One region of the Micromonospora sp. NPDC000089 genome, then DNA from elsewhere that is predicted to be linked to it. Evidence: riboswitches for the same ligand, from Rfam matches in the RefSeq annotation. Region 1 holds a riboswitch; the other holds the start of a gene.
What was found. Region 1 has a riboswitch for S-adenosylmethionine ahead of ACFY3U_RS13155 (ABC transporter substrate-binding protein). Riboswitches for the same ligand answer to the same signal wherever they lie in the genome.

Region 1 (14,383 bases):
ACCTCACCGTCACCAACCTCGGTGACCCGGTCAACGGCTGGACGCTGGGCTTCCGCTTCCCGGACGCCGGCCAGCGGGTGGACCAGGGCTGGTCCGCGACCTACCAGCAGAGCGGTCAGGACGTGACCGCACGGAACGTGAGCTACAACGGGTCGCTGGCCAGCGGGGGCGCCACCACCATCGGCTTCAACGGCACCTGGTCGGGCAGCAACCCCGCGCCCACTTCGTTCACCCTGAACGGCACGGCCTGCACCGGCGGCACCTCGACCCCACCCCCGACCACCCCGCCACCCACCACGCCGCCTCCGACCACGCCGCCGCCCACCACCCCGCCGCCGACCGGTACGACGCCGGTGGCGATCAACGGGCAGCTGCGGGTCTGCGGGGTCAACCTCTGCAACCAGTACGGCCGGCCGATCCAGCTGCGCGGCATGAGCACGCACGGCCTGCAGTGGTTCGCCCGCTGCTACAACGACGCCGCGCTGGACGCGCTCGCCACCGACTGGAACGCCGACCTGCTGCGGATCGCCATGTACGTGCAGGAGCAGGGCTACGAGACGAACCCGACCGCGTTCACCAACCAGGTCAACACGCTGGTCGACGAGGCCGGTGAGCGCGGCATGTACGCCCTGATCGACTTCCACACCCTGACCCCGGGCGACCCGACGTACAACCTGGACCGGGCCAAGACCTTCTTCGCCTCGGTGGCCGCCCGCAACGCGAACAAGAACAACGTGATCTACGAGATCGCCAACGAGCCGAACGGCGTCAGCTGGCAGACCATCAAGAACTACGCCGAGCAGGTCATCCCGGTGATCCGCGCCGCCGACCCGGACGCGGTGGTGATCGTCGGCACCCGCGGCTGGTCCTCGCTCGGCGTCTCCGACGGGAGCAACTCCGCCGAGGTGATCAACAACCCGGTGAACGCCAGCAACATCATGTACACCTTCCACTTCTACGCCGCGTCCCACAGGGACAACTACCGGGCCGAGCTGGAGCGGGCCGCCGCCCGGCTGCCGATGTTCGTCACCGAGTTCGGCACCGTCACCTACACCGGCGGCGGCGCGGTGGACGCGGCCAGCAGCACCGCCTGGCTGGACCTGCTCGACCGTCTGAAGATCAGCTACGCCAACTGGACCTACTCCGACGCCGACGAGGGCAGCGCCGCGTTCCGGCCCGGCACCTGCGCCGGCAGCACGTACGCCGGCACCGGCGTGCTCACCGAGTCCGGCGCGTTCATGCGCAGCCGGATCCGCACCCCGGACGCCTTCCCGACCAGCTGAGACCACCCCCGACGGCGCCCCGCCCACCCCGGGCGGGGCGCCGTCGCGCGTGCCGGGACGGCCGGGCTGGATCGTGGATTCCACTGCGCGGCCCCCGGAATCCGTACCAGCATGTCGGATGGCGCAGCCGGAGCGCGACGGCCCGGGACCGGCGGCGACGACCCGCCACCGGCGGAGACGGGAGTACGCCGTGGAGGTCCTGGTCCTGATCGTGGTGCTCGGCGCCACGGTGCTGGTCGGCACCACGATCGGCGGGCGGTACAGCGTCGCGCCGCCGGTCCTGCTGATCAGCATGGGCTGCCTGCTGGCGCTGCTGCCGCCGTTCTCGCACGTGGTGCTCGAACCGGACGTCGTGCTGCTGCTGTTCCTGCCCGCGGTGCTCTACCGGGAGAGCCTGGTGATCAGCCTGCGGGAGATCCGGGCGAACCTGCTGGTGATCACGTCGCTGGCGGTCGTGCTGGTGGGGGTGACCATGGTCGGGGTGGCGCTGGTCGCCGGGCGGCTCGGGATGAGCCAGCAGGCCGCCTGGGTGCTGGGGGCGGTGCTCGCGCCGACCGACGCCGCGGCCGTCGCCGGCCTGGCCAAGCGGATGCCCCGCCGGATCCTCACCACGCTGCGCGCGGAGAGCCTGATCAACGACGGCACCGCGCTGGTGCTCTTCTCGGTCGCCGTCGGGCTGGTCGTCGGCCACGCCGCGCCGGGCACCCTCGGGCTGCTCGGTCGGTTCGTCCTGTCGGCCGGCGGCGGGGTGGGCTCCGGGCTGGTGGTCGGCCTGCTGGTGGTGCTGATCAGAAAGCGCCTGGACGACCCGCTGCGGGAGGGGGCGCTGAGCGTGCTCACCCCGTTCACCGCCTACCTGCTCGCCGAGGTGGTGCACGGCAGCGGCGTGCTCGCCGTGGTGGTCAGCGGGCTGATCCTGTCGTACGCCGGGCCGCGGGTCATCCGGGCCCGCTCGCGGGTGCTCGCCTTCGCCTTCTGGGACCTGTCCACGTTCCTCGTCAACGGGTCGCTGTTCGTCCTGCTCGGCATGCAGATCCCCCGGGCCTTCGAGAGCATCACCAGCCGGTCGATGGCGCAGGCGTGGCTGCTGGCGGCCACGGTGACCGCGCTGGTGGTGGTGATCCGGCTGGTCTGGGTGCAGCTGTTCTCGTACGGCCTGCCGGTGGTGCGCGGGCCGGACGTGGACCGCCGGGTACGTTTGGCGGCCGGCTGGGCCGGTTTCCGCGGCGCGGTGTCGCTGGCCGCCGCGCTCGCCGTGCCGGTCACCACGCTGGCCGGTACGCCGGTGCCGGACCGTGACCTGATCATCTTTTGCACCGCGGTGGTGATCGTGTCGACCATCCTGATCCAGGGCACCACGCTGCCGGCGGTGGTCGCCTGGGCCGGCCTGCGCGGCGACGCCCAGCGGGAGGTCGAGGTGCGGCAGGCACGGGTGCGGGCCAGCGAGGCGGCGCTGACCGCGCTGCCCGAGGTGGCGGCGGAGCTCGGCGCGTCGGCGGACGCGGCGCAGCGGCTGCGGCGCGACTACCAGCGGCACCTGGCGGAGTCGACGGCCGCCGAGTCCGGCGAGGAGGCGGAGCGGGAACGCGAGCTGGACCGCCGACTGCGGCTCGGCGTGCTGGAGCGCAAGCGGCGCGAGCTGACCCGGCTGCGCAACGCCAACGAGATCGACGACACCGTGCTGCGTGAGGTGCAGGCGGCGTTGGATCTGGAGGAGATCCGGCTGCTCGGTCCGGACACCGAGGACTGACCGGGGGCGCGCGGCGGTGGTGGGACCGGCCGGGCCCGATGCCGACCTTGCCCGTGTTTTGCCCGTTCGGGCGAGGGTAGGGCGGTTGGGGCATGCTTCTTCAGCTCCTGGAGGGACTCGTCCAGTGGATTCCAACCCCGCCAAGGCCGTCAAGAACGCCGTGGAGGCCGCCGCAGAGAAGATCGCCGACGTGGTGAAGCCGGAGATTCCCGGCGCGCCGGGCAGCGCCCCACCGCCCCTCGACGAGCCGACCACGCCGCACGGCCCGCCGCCGCCCAAGCCGGAACAGGGCGCCCCGCAGACCCGTACCCCGACGGGTGCCACCACCGGCGCGCCGACGACCGCGAACGGCCAGCAGGGCGCCTACCTGACCACCGCGCAGGGGGCCAGGCTGCGCGACACCGACCACTCCCTCAAGGCCGGGCCGCGCGGCCCGATCCTGCTGCAGGACCACCACTTCCGGGAGAAGATCACCCACTTCGACCACGAGCGGATCCCGGAGCGGGTGGTGCACGCCCGGGGCGCCGGCGCGCACGGCGTGTTCACCGCGTACGGCAGCGGCGCGGCGGTCAGCCGGGCCGGCTTCCTCCAGAAGGGTCGGGAGACCCCGGTCTTCGTCCGGTTCTCCACCGTCCTCGGTTCGCGGGGCTCCGCCGACACCGTGCGCGACACCCGCGGCTTCGCGACCAAGTTCTACACCGACGAGGGCACCTTCGACCTGGTCGGCAACAACATGCCGGTGTTCTTCATCCAGGACGCCATCAAGTTTCCGGACATCATCCACGCCGGCAAGCCGCACCCCGACCGGGAGATCCCGCAGGCGCAGAGCGCCCACGACACCTTCTGGGACTTCGTCTCGCTGCACACCGAGGCGCAGCACCACACCATCTGGAACATGTCCGACCGGGGCATCCCGCGCTCGTACCGGACGATGGAGGGCTTCGGCGTCCACACCTTCCGCATGATCAACGAGGCCGGCGAGACGGTGCTGGTGAAGTTCCACTGGAAGCCGAAGCTGGGCGTGCACTCGCTGGTGTGGGAGGAGGCGCAGTTGCTCAGCGGCATGGACCCGGACTTCCACCGGCGCGACCTGTACGACGCGATCGAGGCCGGCGCGTACCCGGAGTGGGAGCTCGGCATCCAGGTCTTCCCGGACACCCCGGACGAGACCTTCGACGGGATCGACCTGCTCGACCCGACGAAGTTCGTCCCGGAGGAGCTGGCGCCGGTGCAGCCGATCGGCCGGATGGTGCTCAACCGCACGCCGACGAACTTCTTCGCCGAGACCGAGCAGGTCGCCTTCCACCTGGGGCATCTGCCGCCCGGCATCGACGTGACGAACGACCCGCTGCTGCAGGGCAGGCTCTTCTCCTACCTGGACACCCAGCTCACCCGGCTGGGCGGGCCGAACTTCGCGCAGCTCCCGATCAACCGCCCGCACGCCGACGTCAACGACATGCTGCGCGACGGCTTCCACCAGCAGGCGGTGCACGGCGGGGTGGCGCCGTACCGGCCGAACTCGCTCGACGGCGGCAACCCGTTCCCGGCCGGCGACGCGGAGCACGCGTTCCTCGACGTGCCGGTCACCGTGGCCGAGGCCCCGAAGGTCCGGGCGAACCCCGCCTCGTTCGACGACCACTACAGCCAGGCGCGCCTGTTCTGGCTGAGCATGTCGCCGGTCGAGAGGGAGCACATCATCCGGTCGTACACCTTCGAGCTGGGCAAGTGCTACCATCAGGCGATCAAGGAGCGGCAGCTGCGGGCGTTGGCCAACGTGGACCCGGAGCTGTGCGCCCAGGTCGCCGCCGGGCTGGGCCTGCCCGCGCCGCAGCCCACCGTCCCGCTGGCCGAGGTCGCGCCCAGCCCGGCGCTGTCCCAGGTCGGCCGCGAGTGGCCGGCCGACGGCCGGACGGTCGGGATCGTGGTGGACGCGGAGTCCGACCTCGACGGCGTCGGCGAGGTACGCCGGGCGGTGCTCGCCGCCGGCCTGGTGCCGCTGCTGATCGCCGCGCACGGCGGGACGGTGGGTGACCTGGCCGTGCAGCGGACCTTCGCCACCGGCCGGTCGGTCGAGTTCGACGCCCTGCTGCTGGCCGGCGCGCCGGCGCCGGCGCCGGACGCGCTGCCGACGCCGGACGCGAAGGCGGGTACGCCGGCCGCGGTCGACCCCCGGGTGCTGCTGCTGGTGCAGGAGTGCTGGCGACACGCCAAGGCGATCGGCGCCTGGGGCGCCGGGGCGACCGTGCTCGACCAGGCCGGGGTGACCGGCACGCCCGGCGTGCTGGCGGCCGACGGCGCCGCCGCGGCGCTGTCCGGCGTCCAGGAGCTGATGGCCGCGCACCGGGTCTGGGAACGGTTCCCCGCCTCGGTCGCCTGACCCACCACGGAGGGGGCCGCCCGGCGTCGGGTGGCCCCCTTCCGCGTGCCCGGCGCCGGTTTACGTTTAACAAAGTTAACTGATAGCCTCCAGCCCATCGATGAGGAGGCATGTCATGCGACTTCGACGCGGAACCACCGCCGTGCTGGCGCTGGCGGCGCTCGCCACCGGCGCGGCCGTCGGCCCGGCGGCCACCGGGCTCGCCGCGACCGGCACGACCACCCTCGCGGCCTGCGACGCGCCGGCCTGGACCGAGGGCACCAGCTATCCCGCCGGCACCCGGGTGAGCTACGCCGGCCGACGCTACGAGGCGCTGGTCACCCACACCCCGCCACCCGGCGCCGGCTGGAACCCGGCCGCCACGCCGGCGCTCTGGCGCGACCTCGGCGCCTGCGACCCGGGCGGAACCCCGACACCCTCCCCCACCAGCACCGCGCCGCCGTCACCCACCACCTCGCCCTCGCCCACCACCTCGCCGTCGCCCACCGCCACGGCCACCCCGTCCGGCACCGCGCCGCCGGACGGCGGGGCCTGCGCGGTGAAGTCCCGGCCCGCCGGCCGGGTCCTGCAGGGGTACTGGGAGAACTGGGACGGCGCCGCGAACGGCGTGCACCCGCCGCTGGGCTGGATCCCGATCACCGACCCGCGGATCGGCGCGCACGGCTACAACGTCGTCACCGCGGCCTTTCCGGTGATCCGCGCCGACGGCACCGCGCTCTGGGAGGACGGCATGGACGCCACCGTACGGGTGCCCAGCCCGGCGCAGATGTGCCAGGCGAAGGCCGCCGGGCTGACCGTGCTGCTGTCCATCGGCGGCGCCACCGCCGGCATCGACCTCAGCTCCGCCGCCGTCGCCGACCGGTTCGTCGCCACCGTGGTGCCGATCCTAAAGGCGTACCACTTCGACGGGATCGACATCGACATCGAGACCGGGCTCAGCGGGAGCGGCGACATCAACCGGCTCTCCCCCTCGCAGGCCAACCTGATCCGGATCATCGACGGGGTGCTCGCCCAGATGCCGGCGAACTTCGGGCTGACCATGGCGCCGGAGACCGCGTACGTCACCGGGGGCAGCGTCACCTACGGCTCGATCTGGGGCGCCTACCTGCCGATCGTGAAGCGGTACGCGGACAACGGCCGGCTCTGGTGGCTCAACGTGCAGTACTACAACGGCAGCATGTACGGCTGCGCCGGCGAGTCGTACCCCGCCGGCACGGTGCCGGGCTTCGTCGCGCAGACCGACTGCCTGAACGCCGGCCTCGTGGTGCAGGGCGTCACCGTCCGGGTGCCGTACGACAAGCAGGTTCCCGGCCTGCCCGCCCAGCCCGGCGCGGGCGGCGGTTACCTGGCCCCGGCGGCGGTGGCCCAGGCCTGGAACACCTACCACGGCGCCCTGAAGGGGCTGATGACCTGGTCGGTGAACTGGGACGGCGCGAAGGGCTGGACGTTCGGCGACAACGTCCGGGCGCTGCAGGGTCGCTGACCGACCGTTTCCCCGGCGGGGCCGACGATCGGCGGTCCCGCCGGGCGGCGGGTGGTGTCCGTGGCCGCGGCGGCCGACGGGCCGGTAATGTGGTGCTCCGCATTCGGCGTCCACAGGGGCGCCGGACGCGAGCGTCAAGCAGCGGCGCTGGTCCCCCCGGTCCACCCCGCGCAGCCGCATCAGCGGTGGACGGGACGGACCGCTCCCGCCATGCGCTGCCGGCTCCGCCGGATCGAGCGCGCCGGTTCGCAAGGACGTCAGACGCCATGCCGCAGTCACCGCTCGACCTCACCGAGGCCTTCCTCCAACTGGGATCGATCCGCCACGACGAGACGACCCTCGACACCGTCCTCAACCGGATCGCCGAAGTCGCCCGGGCCAGCATCCCGGGCGCCGCGGAGGTCTCGGTCACCCTGGTGCACGGCACGGACGCGCACACCGCGGCGTCCACCGGCGATCTCGCACTGCGCCTGGACGGCTGGCAGTACGAGCAGGGCCGCGGGCCGTGCCTGGACGCGGCCACCACCGGCGCGGTGATGATGGTGCGGAACATGGCGACGGAGAGCCGGTGGCCGGAGTGGGCGGCCCGGGCGCACGCCGCGGGCGCCGGCAGCAGCATGTCGCTCGGCCTGCCCATCCAGGAGGCGGTGGTGGGCGCGTTGAACGTCTACGGTCGGGCGCCGTACGTCTTCGACGACGTGAGCGCGGACGCGCAGACCTTCGCCGACCACGCCGCGGTGGCGCTGGCGAACGCACACCTCTACGACAGCACCGCCAGCCTCGCCGAGCAGATGCGTGTGGCCCTGCGCAGCCGCGCGGTGATCGAACAGGCCAAGGGGATCATCATGGGGCAGCGCCGGTGCGGCCCCGACGCGGCGTTCGCCATCCTCGCCAAGGTGTCGCAGAACTCCAACCGCAAGGTGCGGGACGTCGCCGAGTCGCTGGTCCGGCAGATCAGCCGGCCGCACGTGCCGGCCGGCCGGCCGGGGCTCGACGGCGACTGACCGGCCGGCGCCGGACGCGCCCACCGTCACGCCGGCCCTGCCGCTGGACGTCCCGCACGAGCGCCCGGTCGTGGTGGTCCGGGCCGTTGGTGCGCTCGACCTGCACGGCCTGCGCGCTGCTGGACACGAACGGGCTGATCCGCGGGGCCGGCGGCGAGCTGACCTGCGGCGACCGTCCCGGCAGGTCGCGCACCTGCTCCGGGCTGACCGGCGCCGACCAGCTGCGGCTCGACACCGACCGACCGGCGGCGGCCCGCGATCAGGCCGGTCCGGCCATCTCCCAGACCAGGTAGGCCGCCGGCACCGCGTCGGTCAGCCACACCCCGTTCGCGCTGCGGTAGAAGACGTGCCCGTCCCGGGCCATCCCCGCCGCGTCCACGGCGAGGACCACCGGCTCGGCGCCGCGGCGCGCGCCGACCCGCCGGGCCGTCTCCACGTCCGGCGACAGGTGTACGTGGTGTCGCCCGCCCCGGTGCAGCCCACCGGCCCGGATCGAGTCGAGCGCCCCGGGGCCGGTGCCGTGGTAAAGCCGGGTGGGCGGCGGTTCCGGGGCGAGGCCGAGGTCCACCGGGTAGGAGTGGCCCTGGTTGGCCCGGATCCGCTCGACCCCGTCGGCGTCCCGCCGCACCGCGAAGCGCTGCTTGTCGTTGCCCGCCACCACCTGGTCGAGGGCCGGTCGCCCGATCCGTAGCGCCGCGAGCAGGTCGGCCACCGGCACCCAGCCGCCCGGGTCGGGTCGCAGGCCGAACCGGGCCGGCTCGTGGCGCAACGCCAGGGACATCCGCTTGCTCAGCCGTACCAGTGCCCGGTGCTCCACACCGCCATTGTGGACCAAGCCGGCGCCGGCGCTCGACCCGGTTTTACCGTCCCGCGCGTCGGATGACATCCCGAACTCCGTGCCGCGCCGCTGCGACTGATCCGGGCGCAGGAGTAGGAGGATCCGCGGGTGACGCCCCGACCGCCGTCAGCCCCGCGAGTCGCCGGCCCGGCCGCGGGCGGTCCCGGTGGGCCGCTGACCGACGCGCGGAGCCCGCACCGCCGAGGCGGCGCCCGCCCCCGGCCGGAAGTCACGGGCGGCGTCGGCGACCATGCCTTCGGGATCGCGACCGAGCGCCTCCCGGATGTGCGCCGGGACCAGCTCGGAGGTCGCCATCGCCATCCGCACCTGCACGGCGCGGTCGTCCACGAGGTCGCGCAGGTCCGCCTCGGTCAGCTCGACCGAGAGCACCAGCGCGACCCGGACGTCGACCACCGGGTCCCGGGCGAGCACGCTGCGCTGGGCGACGGTCGTCCGCGGGTTACGGGCCAGGCCCTTGCGGACGCGGGCCGTCCGGTCGGCCAGCAGGGTGGCGATCACGTCGGCGTGCGGGGTGTGGGTGGCGAGTCGCTCCCGCACCTCCGGCGAGACGTCGCCGGCCAGTCGGGCGGCGATCTCGGGCTCCAGGTCGCTCCGCTCCGCGAGGAGCCCGCGCAGTTCCTTGTCGCGGGCGTCCGCCATCACCCGGCGGATCGCCTCGTCGCAGGCCGGATTCCCGGCCACCGCCCACCGGACCCACCGGTCGGCGTCCCTGACCAGTCGCAGCAGGTTCGCGGGCGACGTCGAAGGGTTCCTCGCCACCGCCTCCCGGACGTGTCGGTCATGATCGCGAGTCAGCGGCCGCAGCGCCTGCGCGGGCGCGTCGGAACGGATCGCGACCGCGGCGCGGACCACCGGCGACGGGTCGGCGGCCAGGTCGATGAGGGTCAGCTGAGGCGTCGCGGGATCCTGCGCGAGGGCGAGGCGCGCGTCGACGCCGTCCACCGTCGCGCCGGGTGGGGCGCCGTCCGACCCGCTGTGCCGGTCGGACCCGCCGACGTCCTGCTGCTTCGCCATGGCCGCCATCATGTCACGGGCCGACCCGGCCGCCGCGAGCCCGGACGAGCGTCGGCGCCCGGGAGGGCTCCCGGGCGCCGACGGTCGAGGGCCGGTCGATCAGGGCAGGTCGATCGGGCGCAGCACCCGGTCGACGGCGTGCGCGATCTGCCGGTTGCCCTTGTTGATGTCGAACCGGATCACCCGCGCGTCCCGGTCGCTGGTGTCGGCGTCGACCAGGCGCACCTGGGTGAAGCACCAGTGGCGGCGCACGTCGACGCCGAGGCCCGCGCCGAGCGCTGTGGTGAGCGTGGCGCCGTCGGCCTTGAGCGCCGCCTTGCGGTCGATCGTGGCGCCCGGGACGACGTGGTAGAGCAGGACGTTCTCCACGGTGTCGATGCCGAGCCCGGCCACCGCCGTGAAGGCCGCCTGCTCGGTGGGGAGCCGGTGCGCGCCGGTGATGTCCCGGACCAGCTCCTCGAACGCGGCGTCGGTCGGCAGGAACGCGGTGAGCGCCGTCTTGCCGTCGGTCAGCACCTTGACCGGGGAGTTCGGCTTGGCGTCCAGCACCGCCAGCACGGCGGCGGTGAGGACGTCGAAGTCCCGCGAGTTGCGGTCGAAGCCGCTGGTGTCCTTGGTCAGGACGGCGGCCAGGCTCTTCGTGCCCAACGTCTTGCCGCTGGCCTGCGCGGCCGGCGCGACGGCCGTGGTGACCAGCGCGGTGGCCATGACGCCCACGGCGACCCTGGCGGCGAGTCGTGCGATGTTCATCGGCGAACCCTTCGTCGGTGCGAGCTGGTGGTGACTGTCGTCACGACCATTGCTTCGCCGCACCCCCGCTCTGCGGATGCACCCCGTCGCGAACAGCTTCGACGAATCCGGTGCCCCCGGCCCGCCCGGCCGTCCACGGCCACCACGGGTAAGGGGCGGACGTGAGGGCCGTCATAACGGCTGGACGATCACCGTCGGGTTGCTGCTACCGTTTCCGGCAGGTCATGAGCGCCAGCGTCAAGCCCCGGCTCGCTGGCCGGCAACCCTCCGCCACGGTGGGGTGCTCCGGGTGAGGACCAGGCACCGGTGTGGCACCGGTGCAAGCGTGGCCTGGTTCCCAGGTCAGCACCGACTCTGGAGAACCATGTCTGCGCACCACCGCACCCCGCCGCCCGGCGTTCCGCTGACCCGGCGACGGCACGTCGACCTGATGCGGGTGTGCAGCGACGGCTGTCGCCGTCCCGCCGCGCAGTAGACGACTCGCCTTTCTCCTCGTACCACCGGCAACGGCGCGCCCGACGGGCCCGCCGCTCCCCGGCGTGCCCGCACGCCCGCCGACCGACCTCTCTGGAGTGACCCGTGCGTTTCCTTCCCGCCCTGTCCAAGGTGGCCGTCCTCGGCGCCGCCGCCGTGCTGGCCGCCACCACGCTGACCGCCTGCGGCGGCGACTCGTCCGCCGCCGCGGACAACCCGTACCGGCTACAGCAGCCGGGCGTGCTGCGCGCCGGCACGCTCACCGACGCGCCGCCGAACGTCTACCTCAAGGACGGCAAGTTCACCGGCTTCGACAACGACCTGCTCACCGCGGTGGCCGGAAAGATCGGGCTGAGGGTGGAGTTCGTCGGCACCGACTTCTCCGCGCTGCTGTCCCAGGTCAACAACCGCAAGTTCGACGTGGGCAGCTCCTCGATCACCATCACCGAGGCGCGGAAGAAGACCGTCGACTTCGGCAACGGCTACGACTTCGGCTACTTCGGGCTGGACGTGCCGGCCGGCTCGCCGATCACCGGCTTCGACCAGCTCGGCGGCAAGCGGGTGGTGGTCGTGCAGGGCACCGTGCAGGACGACTACGCCACCGGCAAGGGCCTGAACCCGGTCCGGGTGCCGGACTACAACGCGGCGCTCAACCAGCTGCGGTCCCGCACCGCCGACGCGTGGATCGCCCCGGCCGAGATCGGCGAGAAGTCCGCCGCGGACAGCGGCGGCAAGATCACCGTCGCGGCCAAGGAGCTCAGCCCGGCGCCGACCGCGTACGCGGTGGCCAAGGGCAACGACACGCTGCGCGAGGCGCTGAACAAGGGCCTCGACGAGGTCATCGCCGACGGCACCTGGAAGAAGCTGCAGGAGCAGTACTACCCGGGCCGGCCCATCCCGGCCGACTTCACCCCGGGCAGCGGCACGGCGGCGGCGCCGTCCGCGTCGGCCACCTCCTGACGGTACGAGACGACGAGCGAGCGGGGCGGTAGGTGACATGGAACCGTTGAGCACCCTCTGGGACACCTTCTTCGACTGGCGGTCGATGCGCGAGGCGTTGCCCGAGATGCTGACCGTGGGGTTGCCCAACACGCTGATCCTGGCGGTCACCGCCGCCGGACTCGGCTCGGTGTTCGGGATGCTGCTGGCCATCGGCGGCATCTCCCGTACCCGATGGCTGCGCTGGCCGGCCCGGGTCTACACGGACGTCTTCCGGGGCCTGCCGGCGGCGGCCACCATCCTGCTCATCGGCGTCGGCCTGGCCCCGCTCGGCCTGCGACTGTGGGGGCCCAACCCGTACCCGCTGGGCATCCTGGCGCTGTCGCTGATCGCCGCCGCGTACCTCGGGGAGATCTTCCGCTCCGGCATCCAGAGCGTGGAGGCCGCCCAGCTGGAGGGCGCGCGGGCGCTCGGCTTCTCCTGGGGCGAGGCGATGCGGCTGGTGATCGTCCCGCAGGGCGTGCGCCGGGTGCTGCCGGCCTGGGTCAACCAGCTGATCGCTCTGATCAAGGACTCCAGCCTGGTCTACTTCCTCGGCCTGCTGGCCAGCCAGCGGGAGCTGTTCCGGATCGGGCAGGACTACGCGGCCAACACCGGCAACCAGTCCGCGCTGCTGCTGGCCGGGCTGTGCTACCTGCTGCTCACCGTGCCGCTGACGCACGCGGTGAACGCCATCGACCGGCGGCTGCGGCAGGGCCGGCCGCCCGCCGCGCCGGACGACGAGCTGGCCCTGGCCGGCGAGCACCCGCTGCCCGGCGGTGTGCCGGCCGGCGGCGCGCTTTCCGACGGCGGACGAGAGGAACAGTGATGAGCATCGACACCGGCACCACCACCCCGGTCAGCCTGGCGGTGCGCGACGTGCACCTGGCGTTCGGCGCCAACCGGGTGCTGCGCGGCGCCGACCTGGACGTCGCGCGCGGCGGCACCGCCTGCGTGATCGGGCCGTCCGGCTCCGGCAAGTCGACTCTGCTGCGCACGATCAACCGGCTGATCGAGCCGGACTCCGGCGACGTGCTGCTGGACGGGCGCAGCGTGCTCGGCGACGACCCGGACGCCCTGCGCCAGCGGGTCGGCATGGTGTTCCAGCAGTTCAACCTGTTCCCGCACCTGAGCGTGCTGCGCAACGTCACCCTCGCGCTGCGCAAGCTCAAGAAGCTGCCCGAGGACGAGGCGGCCCAGCTGGCCCGGGCCCAGCTGGAGCTGGTCGGGCTGGCCGCCAAGGCCGACTCCCGCCCGGCGCAGCTGTCCGGTGGGCAGCAGCAGCGGGTGGCGATCGCCCGGGCGCTGGCGCTGCGACCGCAGGTGATGCTCTTCGACGAGGCCACCTCCGCGCTCGACCCGGAGCTGGTCAAGGGCGTCCTCGCGGTGATGGCGGATCTCGCCGCGGCGGGCATGACCATGGTGGTGGTGACCCACGAGATGGGCTTCGCCCGGCAGGTCGCCGACACCGTCGCCTTCATGGACAACGGGGTGGTGCTGGAGGCCGGCGAGCCGGCGGCGATCTTCGAGGCGCCGGAGCACCCGCGGCTGCGCCGCTTCCTGTCCCAGGTGCTCTGACCGGGCGGTCCGCGCCGACTCAGCTGTGGCGGTCGGCCGGCGCGGGCCGGGCCGGCAGGGCGCGGAGTCAGTCGCGGGTGGTGGCGATGGCGTCGATCCGGCCCCACCGGCCGGGGATGTCGAGCATCTCGAGCCGGCCGAACCGCGCCGGCAGGGCCGGCGCCACCACCAGGTGTTCGCCGTACGGTTCCAGGCCCAGCAGGGTACGCAGCAGCTGGATCGGGGCCGCCGTGGCCATCGCCTGCGGGCTGTTGGCCGTCGGGTACGACACCGGATAGCCGGTCTGCTCGCGACCGAACCCGGCGAACGCCTCCGGCAGCCGGCCCGCGAAGTAGCCGGCCGCGTCGATGATGCCCTCGGCGATCACGCCGGCCTCCCGGCGGAACCCGTACCGGTGCAGCCCGGCGGCGATCAGCGCGTTGTCGAACGGCCACACCGCACCGACGTGGTAGCCGAGCGGGTTGAACCGGGCCTCGCCGGCCGCCAGCGTGCGCACCCCCCACCCGGAGAACAGCCGCGGACCGACCAGGTGCCGGGCGACCGCGCCGGCCCGGTCCTCGTCCACGATGCCGCTCCACAGCAGGTGGCCGATGTTCGACGACAGGGCGTCCACCTGTGCGCCGTCGGCGTCCAGGGCCAGGGCGTAGTACTCGCCGTCGGCCACCCAGAAGTCCCGGTTGAACCGTCGCTTCAGCTCGGCCGCCTCCCGTTCCAGCCGGTCGGCGTACTCCGGGTCGCCCCAGCACTCCCGGGCCAGCCGGGCGCCGCGGCGCTTCGCGTCGTACGCGTACCCCTGCAGCTCGCAGGTGGCGCGCGGCAGGCCGGGCAGCCGG
Region 2 (14,383 bases), on a different contig from region 1:
CTTCGGGCACCGGCTGGTGCCGGGCTCGCCGGTGCTGTCCCGGATCGGCGCCCTGGTCGAGGGGCCCGGCTTCCTGCCGCACCTGTCCGGGTTGGACAATCTGCGGGCGTACTGGAAGGCCACCGGCCGGCCGTGGGAGGACGCGCACTTCGACCAGGCGCTGGAGATCGCCGGCCTGGGCGACTCGGTGCACCGCCGGACGAAGAACTACAGCCACGGCATGCGCCAGCGGCTGGCCATCGCGCAGGCGATGCTCGGCCTGCCGGACCTGCTGGTGCTGGACGAGCCGACCGACGGGCTGGACCCGCCGCAGATCGCCGAGATGCGCCGGGTGCTCCAGCGGTACGCCACCGACGGCCGGGCGGTGCTGGTCTCCAGCCACCTGCTGGCCGAGGTGGAGCAGACCTGCACCCACGCCGTGGTGGTCAACAAGGGCCGGATCGTGGCGTCCGGGCCGGTCGAGGAGATCGTCGGCGAGTCGCCGAGCACGCTGTTCGAGGTGACCGACCCGGACGCCGCGCGGGCCGTGCTGAGCCGGCTGGACGGGGTACGGGTACTGGGCGCCGGTGACGGCGGGGACCTGCCGCCGCTGGCCGCCGGTCCCGGTGCTGGTGCTGGTGCTGGTGACGACGGTGACGATGGCGGTGTTGCCGGGGGCGGTGGCCGCGGCGGGGGCGGGCTGGTGGTGGACACCAACGGCACCGCGCGCAGCGAGGTGGTGGCCGAGCTGGTCCGGGCCGGGATCGGGGTGGACCGGGTGGTGCCGCGGCGGCGCTTGGAGGACGCGTTCCTCGCCCTGGTGGGCGAGAACTCTCGGGGAAGCGGGGACCGGTGATGGCGGGCTCTTCAGCTGGAGCGGGCGACGCGGGCCGTCGGCCGGGGGCGGCGGTCGGCGCCGCCTCGGCCGGGCCGGGGGCGGCGGCGGGTTACCGGCCGTCGGCCACCATGCCGTTCGCGGCGGAGTTCCGCCGGCAGGCGTCGCGGCGGCGTACCCAGCTGGCGCTGGGGTTCATGGTGCTGCTGCCGTTGATCATCCTGATCGCCTTCCAGTTCGACTCGGGCGGCGGCGACGACAACGGGCGCAACGAGTTCGCCAGCCTGGTCGACCTGGCCACCTCCGGCGGGCTCAACTTCACCCTGTTCTCGATCTTCGTCTCGGCGTCGTTCCTGCTGGTCGTGGTGGTGGCGCTGTTCTGCGGGGACACCGTGGCCAGCGAGGCGAGCTGGGGCAGCCTGCGCTACCTGCTGGCCGTCCCGGTGCCCCGGGCCCGGCTGCTCACGGTGAAGCTGGTGGTGGCGCTGGCGTACTCGGCGCTGGCCCTGGTCCTGCTGGCCGGCACCGCCCTGCTCGCCGGCACCCTGCGGTACGGCTGGACGCCGCTGCGCAGCCAGGTCGCGGCCGAGCTGGCGCCGGCCGACGGGCTGCTGCGGTTGCTGGCGGTGCTCGGCTACCTGGCGGTCGTACTGCTGGTGGTGGCCGGCCTGGCGTTCCTGCTGTCGGTGTCGACGGACGCCGCGCTCGGCGCGGTCGGCGGCGCGGTGCTGCTGTGGATCCTGTCCAGCATCCTCGACCAGATCACCGCGCTCGGCGTGCTGCGCGACTTCCTGCCCACCCACTACAGCAGCGCCTGGCTGGGGCTGCTGTCCACCCCGGTGCAGACCGACGACGTGGTCCGGGGGGCGATCTCCGCGATCAGCTACGCCACGCTGTTCTGGGGGCTCGCGTTCTGGCGCTTCACCCGCAAGGACGTCACCAGCTGACGGGCCGGCGTTGCCCGACCATGCCGTGCTGCGGATCCGGAGTGGGCGGGTGATCGAGATGGCAGATTATGACAAACAGGAATCATCGCGGTAATTAGATTCACAGCGCATCCTGGCGGCAGTCGATCCGCCCTGGAGGCGCCAGATGAACCCCGAACCGCTGCGTGGCCCCGCCCTGTCCCTCTTTCGCATGGTTCTCGGCCTGTTGTTCCTCTGTCACGGACTGGCCTCGGTGTTCGGCGTCCTCGGCGGTCACCGGGGCGCCGGGGTGGCGCTCCCGGCCGGCCAGTGGCCGGATTGGTGGGCCGCGCTCATCCAGCTGGTGTGCGGCTCGCTGGTGCTCGTCGGGCTGCTCACCCGGGTGGCCGCGCTGCTCGCCTCGGGCTCGATGGCGTACGCGTACTTCACCGTCCACCAGCCCCACGACCTGCTGCCGCTGCGCAACGGCGGTGAGGTGGCGGTGCTGTTCTGCTGGTCGTTCGCGCTGATCGCGGTGCTCGGCGCGGGCCCGTGGGCGCTCGACGCGCTACGCCGGACGACCGAGCCCGGGGACCGGGGGCTGCGGACCCGACTGGTGGTGCCGCGCCGCCGCCGCTCCGCCACGCCGGTCTGACGACGGCCGGCGGGCCAGCGGCGCGCACCTTCAGGACCTACGAACCGCTCACTCGCCCGGACCTGCGGGATCCTCCGCCGCGCAGCCACCGGTGTGCGCGTGGGGCTGGGCGCATCGTCCACCGGCGGGCAGTCGGCGGTCGCACCACACGCGGGTACGCACCGACTGGCGGTCCTCCTCGCTGAGGGTGGTGTCGCCGAAGTCGAGGGCGAGCACGTGGCCGAGGGAGCGGCGCAACGCCATGGCCAGGGCGCCGGCCTCGTCGATCCGGGTCAGGGTGGTCGGCAGATGGATGATCCAGTGCGGGTCGGTCACCGGAACCACCTGCTGTTCGTGGCCGTCGTGGTCAGGTGGCAGTCGGTGTGCCGGGACTGCCACTGGCGCAGCGCCACCCGGATGCGCTCGCCCTCGGTGTTGGCGGTGGCCAGGTCGCGGGCGAGCCGATCCAGCTCGTCGGCGACCCGGTCGAGGTAGGCGTACACCTGGGCGGGGTCGAGGCCGCGCCACCGGCGGACGCCGAAGGTCGCCTCGCGCACGTGCTGCGGGAGCAGGCGTTGCATGGCTCGGTAGATCACGCTGTCTCGCCTTTCCGGGTCGTCAGGTCTGGTTCGGGCGGGGCGGCGCCGAGGCGGGCGGGGTCGACCGGCACGACCGCGCGTGCGCACCGGCCGGAGCCCGGCACCCGCCCCGGGCCCGTCTCCTTATCGCGGCGTCCGCGAGCAGGTTTCAGCTGGTCGCGGCGTCCACGCCGGACAACCCGCCGGTGTACGACGCCAGCGCGTTACCGGCCGACGTCAGGCTCTGCGCCATCAGGTGGAGCTGCGCGGCGGCGTGCCGCCACTGCTCGGTCGCCGCCTCGGCGGCCAGTCCGGACGGATCGGCGGCGGCGAGTTGCCGGCCGGCGGCGGTGATCCGGTCCGGCAGCCGCGCGATCCGGTCGGCCGCCGCGCCGAACTGGTTCCGGACGGTGTCCAGCACCTCGATCAGCCCGCCGACGGTGGCGAACTCCCGGTGGCCGGCCTCGGCGCGCAGGCGGTGGATCCCGTCCCTGAGCTCCTGTTCCGCGTCGCCGGCCAGGTCCAGGGCGTCCTCGCCGCTGCGCCGGGCGAGGTGGATCGCCGGGTGCGCGGAACCCACGCTGGTGCGATCCAGCAGCACGGTGGCGGCGGCCACCGCCAGGTATGTCGCGCGCAGCTCGCCGGCCACCTGCTCGGCCGACCACACCGCGTGCGCGGCGGGTATCTCGCAGTCCGTCAAGGCGCAGACCTTCCTGTTGTGGATGGGTGCCGGGACGGCAGAGACTGCCGCCCCGGCGGCCGGGCGAGCCCGGGGATGAGCCGTCCCCGTTTTGCCGACGAGGGGCGCCTCGTCCTCAACATATGATCCCTAGTGTCAGATGCGCAAGCCCTGTAACACCAAGAACTTGATGTCATAAGCGAAGAGTGGTCAGATGGTGCTGCCGACGAGGGAGCACCGCCATGTCCGTCACGCCGTTCTACGTCCGTATCGCCGACGAAATTCGCGAAAAGATCAGATCCGGCGACCTGAAGCCCGGCGACAAGCTGCCGTCGATCTCTGAGCTGTGCGCTCAGTACAGCGTCTCCACCCAGGTCATCCGCTCGGCCATGCTGACGCTGCGAGCCGAGGGCCTGGTGGAAGGGCACCAGGGGCGCGGTGTTTTCGTCCGGGGCCATGGCAACACCGGGCAGTGACTGGCGACAGTTGACTGATTCGGCTCGGCTGCCTGATCGGGTCGCAGGCAGGTGGGCGAATCGAGTGGGGGCGGAGGCTGCCCGTCAGGCGTTGCCGAGGCTGGCCAGGATTTCGGCCAGTACCAGGGGGTTGAGGTAGTCGCGGTACGCGACGACCAGGCCGTCCCTGATCCGCAGAACGGCGATGATGGTCTGGTGCAGGGGTGCGCCGGTGGGGATCACCGTGCCGTGGGCCTCGTACTCGACGATCACCACCTCCGGGTCGATGGTCTCGTGGATCACCATGTCGCGGTACTCGTGGAACGTGACCAGACCGTTGGCTTGCGCGGTCAGGAACTCGCGGATCTGGTCGCGGCCTTCCACTCGGCCAGCGACGCCCGCGGGTCGGTACGGCCACTCGATGTAGCCGTCCGACGCGAAGAGGTTGACGAACGCCTCGGTGTGCTGATCGCGGCTCGCGCGCAGGATCTGCTCGACGACCTCGCGTGACGTGGCGGGCATGGCACCCCCTTTGGTTCAACGCTTGTTGATTGAACGAGCGTAGAACGCAATAGGTGGCCGGTCAACGGCCGTAGAATGAGTTCGTGCCTGAAGCAAGCCCCCGCCCGACGCGGGCGCAGCAGCGCCGTCAGAGCGAGGAGCGCATCCTCGCCGCGGCCCGCCAGATCTTCGCCGAACGCGGCTACGAGCGGACCACGATCCGGGCCGTCGCGTCGACCGCCGGTGTCGACGCGGGACTGGTCATGCACTATTTCGGCAGCAAGGACCTGCTCTTCGCCAAGGCCGTCGAGGTGCCTACCGACGAGGTGCCCGGCGGCACCTCGGGCGAGGTCGCTGAGGCGCTGCTGACGTCGCTGGGCCGGCGCCTGGCGGGCGAGCCGGCGGCATCCCTGGCGGTGCTGCGCTCCATGCTCACGAACGCCGACGCCGCCGATCGTTACCGAGCCGCCGGTGAGCCCCAGCTCAACCAGCTCACCGAGGCGATTCCGACACCCGACGCCGACCTGCGCGCGAGTCTGCTCAGCGCGATCATCCACGGCGTCATAGCTGATCGATACCTACTGCGCCTCACGCACCTCGCGGACGCGCCGCCCGAGCAGATCATCGACCTGCTGCGCCCGTGCTTTCAAAGCCTGACCACACCGCCGCCGGCGTCGCCGACGCCCCTGTAGCGAGCCGCGGGCTCTGCCGTTCCGGCAACCGTCTCACCCAGATCTCCAGCGGCGACCTACCGGCGCGACCGGCCGTTCACCGCCGTCACCGACCGGGCGGCGGTGGTGGAGCCGGCGGCCGTCATTTCCGCTCAATGGGTGCAACCCGGTGCTTACCCCGACCGTAAACAGGGCATGTCCTTGATCCACAGCAGACGGTGGCGCACCCGCCGCCCGTCGACGACAGGAGTAGACATGGCCGTTCCGTACCGTCGCACCGCCGTCCTCGTCACGCTCGCCGCCCTCGCGGCCAGCCAGCAGGCCTGCGCGGCGGAAGACCCGGGCGGCACCGCGTCGACGCCGTCTCCGACCCTGGTCGCGTCCGCCACCGTCGAATCCACCCCGGCGACGCCGAGCGCCCCGGCCACCGGGCAGCCCGGCCCGACCCCGACGGGCACGACGGCCACCGCGACGCCTCGGCCGACGGCCGCCCCCGCCGGGCTGCTCTCCGGTAAGCGGCAGGTCCAGCTCTTCGCCCGCTGGCGCGGCAGCCAGGTGCCCGAGTCGGTGCTCACGGTCGGCGCTTCCGGCCGAGCCGAGGTGTCCGGCGACTTCGGTGACCGGGCGCTGTTCGTGCCGGTGCCCGCGCCCGGCGGGCGGCACCAGATCAAGACCGGCAAGCTGCGGTCCGGCGGTGAGCCGTACTGCCTGTCGATCAAGACCAACGGCAGCAAGCCGCTCACCCTGGTCGCCGCCGCCTGCGACACCCGCCAGGCCAGCCAGTTCTTCACCTTCGTCGGCACCGGGAAGGACAACCAGGGCCGGGCCACCTACGCGGTGCAGAACCGCGACGCGTACCTGCGCTGGAACCCGGAGGGCAGCTCGGGCCTGATCGCGGAGGAACTGGCCGACTCGGGGCCGGAGACCACGTTCGTCCTGGTGGACAAGGGCCCGGCCAGCCTGCCGGCGCTCGACTGATCCCGCGCCGGGTCCGCGGCTGCCGGCCGCGGGCCCGGTTCACAGGATGGGAGCGCCTCGGCGATCGCGGCGGGCCTGGCTAGACTCGGCGGCACAACTGCATACCTCATCCAGAGGGGCTGAGGGATACGGCCCGACGACGCCCCGGCAACCACCCCGTGCGCTCACCGCAGAGCGACCGACGGGGCAGGTGCCAATTCCGTCCCCGCCGCACCGTGCGGTGCGGGGAAAGATGAGAGGACTCCTCGACATGACGTCGACGCTTCCCGCCGCCGGTATCGACACCGCCGCCAGCCCCGCCCGCGCCCTGGTCTGCCGCGCCTGTTCGGCGCGCTACCCGCTGGCCGCCCAGCACGCCTGTTACGAGTGTTTCGGCCCGCTGGAGGTCGACTACGACGCCGCCGCGCTGGCCACCGTCACCCGCGAGCAGATCGAGGCCGGGCCGCAGAACATCTGGCGGTACGCCGGCCTGCTGCCCGCCGGTCAGGACCCGGCCGGTCGGGTCACCTTGGACCCGGGGCTGACCCCGCTGGTGGCGGCCCCCCGGCTCGCTGCCGAGCTGGGCATCACCGCGCCGCTGTGGGTCAAGGACGACAGCGCCAACCCGACCCACTCGTTCAAGGACCGGGTGGTCTCGGTGGCGCTCACCGCCGCGAAGGCGCTCGGCTTCACCCGCTTCGCCTGCGCCTCCACCGGCAACCTGGCCAACTCGGTAGCCGCGCACGCCGCCCGCGCCGGCACCCCCTCGGTGGTCTTCATCCCCGGCGACCTGGAGCAGGGCAAGGTGATCACCACCGCCGTGTACGGCGGCGAGCTGGTCGCCATCGACGGCTCGTACGATGACGTGAACCGGCTCTGCGGCGAGCTGGTGGAGACCGACGAGTTCGAGGACACCGCCTTCGTCAACGTGAACGTCCGGCCCTACTACGCCGAGGGCTCCAAGACCCTGGGGTACGAGGTGGCCGAGCAGCTCGGCTGGCGGATCCCGGCGCAGGTGGTGATCCCGATGGCCTCCGGCGAGCTGCTCACCAAGGTCGACAAGGCGTTCTCCGAGCTGGTGGAGATCGGGCTGGTCGAGGCGCCGGCCGGCGGCTGGAAGGTCTTCGGCGCTCAGTCGGCCGGCTGCAACCCGATCGCCGCCGCGCTGCACGCCGACACCGACACCATCACCCCGGTCAAGCCGACCGGCATCGCCAAGTCGCTCAACATCGGCGACCCGGCCGCCGGCGCGTACGCCCTGGAGGCGGTCCGCCGCACCGGCGGCTGGATGGAGTACGCCGACGACGACGAGATCCGCGCCGGCATCCGCGACCTGGCCCGTACGGCCGGGGTCTTCGCCGAGACCGCCGGCGGGGTGACCGTCGCGGTGCTGCGCAAGCTGGTCGAGTCCGGCCGGCTCGACCCGACGGCCGAGACGGTCGTCTTCAACACCGGCGAGGGACTCAAGACCATCGACGCGGTGGCCGCCCAGGTCGGCCCCACCCACCGCATCAAGCCCTCGCTGCGCGCGGCCCGGGACGCCGGCCTGCTCTCCTGAGGCCCGAGGCGGCAGACCGGGGAGTAGCTGGCGGTTTGCTGTGAGTGTGGAAAAACCCGCCGGTAGGGACTTGACGGCAGGAACCAGGCGGCGCAAGATGCTCCGTGCGGGAGGGCATTTCGCCGGAGACTTTTGAAGTTCTTACGACCCAACGCCGGAGGCGTTGTGCGAGTGTCCCTCCCGACCACGTCCGATCGGGCCAGCGAGTAATTCGCTGGCCCGATCGCTTTTCCGGCTGCCAGGCTCCCCGACATGAGCATCACGATCGCGTCGTTCGACGGCGCCGACCAGGCCGCGGTCGACGAGGCGTACCGGATCGGCGCGGCGGCCAACGACGCCGACCTGCCGGACTTCCCGCCGTTCTGCCGGCGACGCTTCGACGCGCTGTTCTCCACCCCGATGCCCGGCACCGCGACGCTCTGGGCGCTGGCCCGCCTCGACGGGGTGCCGGCCGGCTACCTGCAGCTCGACCTGCCGCAGCTCGACAACACCGACAACGCCACCGCCGAGCTGGTGGTCCACCCCGAGCTGCGGCGCCGCGGGGTGGGCCGGGCCCTGCACGCGTACGGGGTGCGTCTGCTGCGCGAGCAGGGGCGCAAGCGGGCGGTCACGATGACGGTCTCCGCGCTGCCCGACGGGCCGGACCGATCGGTGGCGGGCGACGCGTTCGCCGCCGCGACCGGAGCCCGGCCCGCGCTCGCCGAGGTGCGTCGCCGTCTCGACGTCGGTGAGATCGACCGACTCGCGCTGCGGGCGGCGCTGGCCGAGGCCCGCCCGCGCGCCGAGGGTTACCAGTCGGTCTGCTGGCAGGGTGCCACCGGGCCGGAGTACGTCGCGGACGTCGCCTACCTGGACGGCCGGTTGCTGATGGACGCGCCGATGGGCGACGTGCAGTGGGAGCCGGAGCAGGTGGACGCCGAGCGGGTCCGGGGCACCGAGCGGGCGCTGGACGCCCGGGGCCGCCGGCGCTACCACCTGGGGATGCGGCACGAGGCGTCCGGGCGGCTGGTCGCCTGGACCCTGCTGGACGTGGGCGCCGCCGCCGACTGGCACGCGTTCCAGCAGATCACCATCGTCGACCCGGACCACCGTGGGCACCGGCTCGGCCTGATCGCCAAGGCCGAGAACCTGCACCACCTGCTCACCCACGAGCCCGGGGTACGCGTCATCGACACCTGGAACGCGGCGGAGAACCAGCACATGATCGCCATCAACGAGCGGCTCGGCTTCCGCCCCGTCGACGCGTGGACCAACTGGCAGTTGACGATCTGAACTGTGACACGCCCCTACTGATCTGGGGGCTTCCTGTTGCATGATGGCGGGCATGACGGAGACCCCGCACCCCCTCTACGCCAGGCACGCCGACACCCTGGACCGCGCGCTGACCGCGATCTCCGAGCGCGGGTACTGGTCCGCCTACCCCGAGTCCCCCAGCCCCCGGGTGTACGGCGAGACCGCCGCCGCCGACGGCAGGGCGGCGTTCGAGGCGTACCTGAACGGCGACTTCCCGCTGGACCAGCCGGGCGACGGGGACACGGTCGCCACCGAGAGCAGCCCGTTCGGCCTGGCGCTGAACGTGCGCTACCCGCACGCCGCCGCCGACCAGCTGGTGGGCGCCGCGACAGTCGCGTTGCCGGCCTGGCGGGACGCCGGCCCGCAGGCCCGGGCCGGGGTCTGCCTGGAGATCCTGGACCGGCTGCACAAGCACATCTTCGAGCTGGCCAACGCGGTGCAGTTCACCAGCGGGCAGGCCTTCGTGATGGCCTTCCAGGCCGGCGGGGCGCACGCGCTCGACCGGGCGCTGGAGGCGGTCGCGTACGCGTACCGGGAGATGACCCGGCACCCGGCGACGGCCGGCTGGGAGAAGGCCGCCGGCAAGGGCGACCCGCTGCGGATGAGCAAGACGTTCCACGTGGTGCCGCGCGGGGTGGCGCTGGTGATCGGCTGCAACACGTTCCCGACCTGGAACTCGTACCCCGGGCTGTTCGCCTCGCTGGTCACCGGCAACCCGGTGATCGTCAAGCCGCACCCGCGCGCGGTGCTCCCGCTGGCGATCACCGTCCGGTACGCCCGCGAGGTGCTGACCGAGGCCGGCTTCGACCCGAACCTGGTGCAGCTCGCCCCCGAGGCGTCGGGGGAGAAGCTGGCCTCCACCCTGGCCCTGCACCCGGCCGTGAAGATCGTCGACTTCACCGGCTCCACCGAGTACGGCGACTGGCTGGAGGAGAACGCCCGGCAGGCGGCCGTCTACACCGAGAAGGCCGGCCTCAACACCGTCGTCGTCGACTCCACCGACGACTTCGCCGGGATGTGCCGCAACCTGGGCTTCACGCTCACCCTCTACAGCGGCCAGATGTGCACCACCAGCCAGAACATCCTCATCCCGGCCGGCGGCATCGAGACCGACCAGGGGCACAAGAGCTTCGACGAGGTGGCCGGCGGGATCGCCGCGGCGGTCGGCAAGCTCACCGCCGACCCGGCCCGCGGCGTGGAGCTGACCGGCGCGATCGTCAACGACGGGGTGCTGGAGCGGCTGGACGAGGTGACCAAGGTCGGCGAGCCGGTGCTCGAGTCGCGTACGGTCGAGCACCCGACGCTGCCCGGCGCGGTGGTGCGGACGCCGACCATCGTCAAGCTGGCCGCGGACGACACCGGCACGTTCGGCCGGGAGTGGTTCGGCCCGATCTCGTTCGCCATCGCCACCGAGTCGACCGCGCACAGCCTGGAGATCATGCGGGGCACGGTCGGCGAGAAGGGCGCGCTGACCGCCGCCGTGTACTCCACCGACGAGGCGGTGCTGGACGCCGCAGAGGGCGCCGCGATCGAGGTCGGCGTGCACCTGTCCTGCAACCTGACCGGCGGGGTCTTCGTCAACCAGTCGGCCGCGTTCTCGGACTTCCACGGCAGCGGCGCCAACCCGGCGGCGAACTCCGCCCTGACCGACGGCGCGTACGTGGCCAACCGGTTCCGCATCGTGCAGTCCCGCCGCCACGCCTGACCCCCTACCCATTCGCGCGCTTTCACGCAAGGAGTGGCCATCTGCCGCCGGATGGCCACTCCTTGCGTGAAAACTGCGCTCTGAGCAGATGACCGCGGGGAGCGTGAGGTCAGGCGGGGCGGCGCATCTGCAGTTCGCGCATGACCGGGACGGTGGGGTGCGGGACGCGTACGCCGGTGTCGGTGAAGCCGATCTTCTGGTACGCCCGGTACGCGCGGTCGTTGCCGACCACCACCTCCAGCAGCAGCTGCGGCCGGCCGCACTCGTGGGACCAGGCGCCCACCGCGTCGACCAGCGCGCCGAGCAGCCCGCTGCCGCGCCAGGTCGGGGTCACGTACACCGCGTAGACCACCGTCAGCGCCGGCTCGTCCGGGCTGACCGTGCCGCCGGCGTGCCCGACCAGCCGGCCGTCGGCCTCCGCGACGAACTGGGCGGTGTGCCGCCCCGCCGCGACCTGGGCGATCCGGGCGGCGTACTCGGCGTGCGGGCGGGCGGCCGCCTGGGCGACCGTCTCCAGGAAGGCCAGTGGGGTGTCGGCCAGCATCTCCAGCCGCAGCGCCCGCATCCGGGCGGCGTCCTCGGGCCGGACCCGGCGGACGGTGACCGTCGAGTTGTCCGGGTGGGCCGGGGCAGGTGTCATGCCGCCATGCATACCGCAACGACGGCTGACGATGGCTCGGACACCGCAAACCGTGGCGGAATGTGCCGATTTGTGGTCGTGCGGTGCCGTCACTGCTCGTGTAGCGTGCGATTTCGGTCACCTTGCGCGGTCGTCGCCGGCCAGCCGCAAGGGTGGGCCTCCGGTGCCGTCCCCGTCGGCGCCGGGTGGTGGAACGCCGCGCACAGTGAGGAAGTGGCACCGTGGCACAGGGCAGTGTGAAGTGGTTCAACGCCGAGAAGGGCTACGGCTTCATCGCCGTCGACGGCGGGCAGGACGTCTTCGTTCACTTCTCAGCGATCGAGATGGACGGCTACAAGGCGCTGGACGACGGCCAGCGGGTGGAGTTCGAGATCACCCAGGGGCAGAAGGGTCCGCAGGCCGAGCGGGTCCGCGTCATCGCCTGATCCCCGGCCGCGGCGGTCCGCCCGCCGGGCCCACCTCGGGGCCGCGGCCCGGGCCGGCGCCAGGGAAGATCATGAGCCGTTCCAGGCGTCGTCGCTGAGGAGGCTCCATGTCCGAGCAGTTCCCGCCGGGGTCGGCCGAGCCGCACCGCGGTGACCCGACCGGCCCGGGGTCGTCCACCCCGTCGCCGGACCCGACCGCCGCCCCGGCCGCACCCGGCTGGCCGGCCCAGCCCGCCTGGCCGAGCCAGTCCGCCTGGCCTTCCTCGCCCGGCGCCGGGCCCGCTCACCCGGGCGAGCCCGTGCCCGGCCAGCCCGTGCCCGGCCAGCCCGTGCCCGGCCAGCCCACGGCGGGCCAGCCCGCGGCCGGCACCCCGGCGCCCGGCCTTCCCGGTCAGCCCGCGCCGGGTCACCCCGGTCAGCCCGCGACCGGCTGGCCCGTGCCGAGCCAGCCGATGCCCGGCCAGCCCTGGCCGGCGCCGGCGCCGGGCTGGGGGTATCCACCCGCCGGCGGATTCCCGCCCGGCGCCGGGCCGTACCCCGGCCAGCAGCCGTACGGGGGGTCGGTCCCCGGTGGCCACGACCCCGCCGACCCGCTGGTCAACCCGCCGTACGCCGGGGTGAACGGCTGGTTCGCCCGCTGCCTCGGTGCGGCCCGCCGCGGCTGGCGGATCCTGCTGCCGGTGCTGCTGCTCACCCAGACGGTGCCCGCCGCGGTGGTCTCGCTGCTGTCGCTGGGGCTGACCCCGAATCCCGAGTCGGTGGCGCCGGACGGCTCGCTGCCGCCGGGCTACCTGAGCGACATCGCCGTGTACGGCGGCGCGGTGCTGGTCGCCACGTTCCTCCTCGGCTTCGTGCAGAGCGTGGGCTGGGCGGCCGGCACCTGGGTGGTCGCCCGGCAGGCCGCCGGCGAGCCGGTCGACCTGGGCGGGGCGCTGCGCTACGGCGGGCGTCGGGCGCTCGGCCTGTGGGGCTGGACGCTGCTGATCACCGTGATCATCACGGCCGGCGTCTGCTTCTGCGTGCTGCCCGGGGTCTACCTGACCTTCGCGCTGGCGCTGGGTGGCCCGGTCTACCTCTTCGAACGGAGCAACCCGATCGGTCGCTCGTTCCGGATGTTCCACGACCGGCTCGGCCTGGTGCTGGGGCGGGTGGCCCTGGTCGGGGCGGCTCTGGTGCTGGGCAGCGTGCTCGGCGGGGTGGTGGAGTCGGTCGGACTGCTCCCGTTCGGCGCCGACCCGCTGGCGTCGCCCGGCACCGCCGTGGGCGCCGTGCTGGTGATCGTGGCGTGCGCGGTGCTGGTCGTTCCGGCGTACCTGGCGCAACTGGTCGGGCTGGTGGTGACGTACGCGGAGCAGCGCGCCCACGAGGGCCCGGTGAACGCCGCCCGACTGTTGGCGGAACTCGGCTGACCGGCCCCATCGTGCTTGCACTCGGCAGGGGAGAGTGCTAAACAAGTCATTGGCACTCGCATACCGTGAGTGCCAATGGTCGGGGCGGTAGGGCCACGGCCGCGCCGGTGTCTCGATGGCACCGGCCGGCACGAGGCCGGTCGTCGCGGGCTGTCCGGCCCGACCGAGGAGGACGTCGTCGTCGCCAGGTGGCGACGTCCCCAAGGTGCGTACACCAGGCGGCCCATCCGGGATACACACTCGGGTGGCCCGTGAGTGTCCAGGAGGACAACGCCGTATGGCCAAGATGATCGCGTTCGACGAAGAGGCTCGCCGCGGCCTCGAGCGGGGCATGAACCAGCTCGCCGACGCCGTGAAGGTGACGCTCGGCCCCAAGGGCCGCAACGTGGTGCTCGAGAAGAAGTGGGGTGCCCCCACCATCACCAACGATGGTGTGAGCATCGCCAAGGAGATCGAGCTCGAGGACCCGTACGAGAAGATCGGCGCCGAGCTGGTCAAGGAGGTCGCCAAGAAGACCGACGACGTCGCCGGTGACGGCACGACGACGGCGACCGTTCTGGCCCAGGCCCTGGTCCGCGAGGGCCTGCGCAACGTGGCCGCCGGCGCCAACCCGATGGCCCTGAAGCGGGGCATCGAGGCCGCCGTGGCCAGCGTCTCGGAGGAGCTGTCCAAGCTCGCCAAGGACGTCGAGACCAAGGAGCAGATCGCCTCCACCGCCTCCATCTCCGCCGGTGACAGCACCGTCGGCGAGATCATCGCCGAGGCGATGGACAAGGTCGGCAAGGAAGGCGTCATCACCGTCGAGGAGAGCAACACCTTCGGCCTGGAGCTCGAGCTCACCGAGGGCATGCGCTTCGACAAGGGGTACATCTCCGCGTACTTCATGACCGACCCGGAGCGCATGGAGGCCGTCTTCGACGACCCCTACCTCCTGATCGTCAACAGCAAGATCTCGTCGGTCAAGGACCTGCTCCCGATCCTGGAGAAGGTCATGCAGTCGGGCAAGTCCCTGCTGATCATCGCCGAGGACATCGAGGGCGAGGCCCTGGCCACCCTGGTCGTCAACAAGGTCCGGGGCACCTTCAAGTCGGTCGCCGTCAAGGCGCCGGGCTTCGGTGACCGCCGCAAGGCCATGCTCGCCGACATCGCCATCCTCACC

Region 2: it holds a riboswitch for S-adenosylmethionine, as region 1 does, so the genes downstream of both, thrC (threonine synthase) here and ACFY3U_RS13155 (ABC transporter substrate-binding protein) in region 1, are expected to answer to the same signal.

Annotation. Positions count from the first base shown of each region.
Region 1 covers NZ_JBIAZT010000005.1:338,818-353,200, reverse strand. The annotation lists gene ACFY3U_RS13200 (cellulase family glycosylhydrolase) at 1-1,283, shown strand, start outside; gene ACFY3U_RS13195 (Na+/H+ antiporter) at 1,474-3,033, shown strand; gene ACFY3U_RS13190 (catalase) at 3,158-5,410, shown strand; gene ACFY3U_RS13185 (carbohydrate-binding protein) at 5,526-6,893, shown strand; gene ACFY3U_RS13180 (GAF and ANTAR domain-containing protein) at 7,160-7,897, shown strand; gene ACFY3U_RS13175 (hypothetical protein) at 7,984-8,190, shown strand; gene ACFY3U_RS13170 (RNA 2'-phosphotransferase) at 8,157-8,714, opposite strand; gene ACFY3U_RS13165 (hypothetical protein) at 8,862-9,770, opposite strand; gene ACFY3U_RS13160 (fasciclin domain-containing protein) at 9,870-10,520, opposite strand; SAM riboswitch class IV at 10,741-10,852, shown strand; gene ACFY3U_RS13155 (ABC transporter substrate-binding protein) at 11,100-11,954, shown strand; gene ACFY3U_RS13150 (amino acid ABC transporter permease) at 11,992-12,801, shown strand; gene ACFY3U_RS13145 (amino acid ABC transporter ATP-binding protein) at 12,801-13,550, shown strand; gene ACFY3U_RS13140 (glycogen debranching N-terminal domain-containing protein) at 13,618-14,383, opposite strand, start outside.
Region 2 covers NZ_JBIAZT010000007.1:59,008-73,390, reverse strand. The annotation lists gene ACFY3U_RS15110 (alpha/beta fold hydrolase) at 1-835, shown strand, start outside; gene ACFY3U_RS15105 (ABC transporter permease) at 835-1,761, shown strand; gene ACFY3U_RS15100 (DoxX family protein) at 1,907-2,374, shown strand; gene ACFY3U_RS15095 (hypothetical protein) at 2,423-2,698, opposite strand; gene ACFY3U_RS15090 (DivIVA domain-containing protein) at 2,686-2,949, opposite strand; gene ACFY3U_RS15085 (hypothetical protein) at 3,101-3,631, opposite strand; gene ACFY3U_RS15080 (winged helix-turn-helix domain-containing protein) at 3,853-4,086, shown strand; gene ACFY3U_RS15075 (nuclear transport factor 2 family protein) at 4,171-4,587, opposite strand; gene ACFY3U_RS15070 (TetR/AcrR family transcriptional regulator) at 4,671-5,258, shown strand; gene ACFY3U_RS15065 (hypothetical protein) at 5,493-6,215, shown strand; SAM riboswitch class I at 6,319-6,454, shown strand; gene thrC (threonine synthase) at 6,466-7,752, shown strand; gene ACFY3U_RS15055 (GNAT family N-acetyltransferase) at 8,005-9,024, shown strand; gene paaN (phenylacetic acid degradation protein PaaN) at 9,077-10,750, shown strand; gene ACFY3U_RS15045 (GNAT family N-acetyltransferase) at 10,860-11,390, opposite strand; gene ACFY3U_RS15040 (cold-shock protein) at 11,612-11,815, shown strand; gene ACFY3U_RS15035 (hypothetical protein) at 11,923-13,224, shown strand; gene groL (chaperonin GroEL) at 13,502-14,383, shown strand, end outside.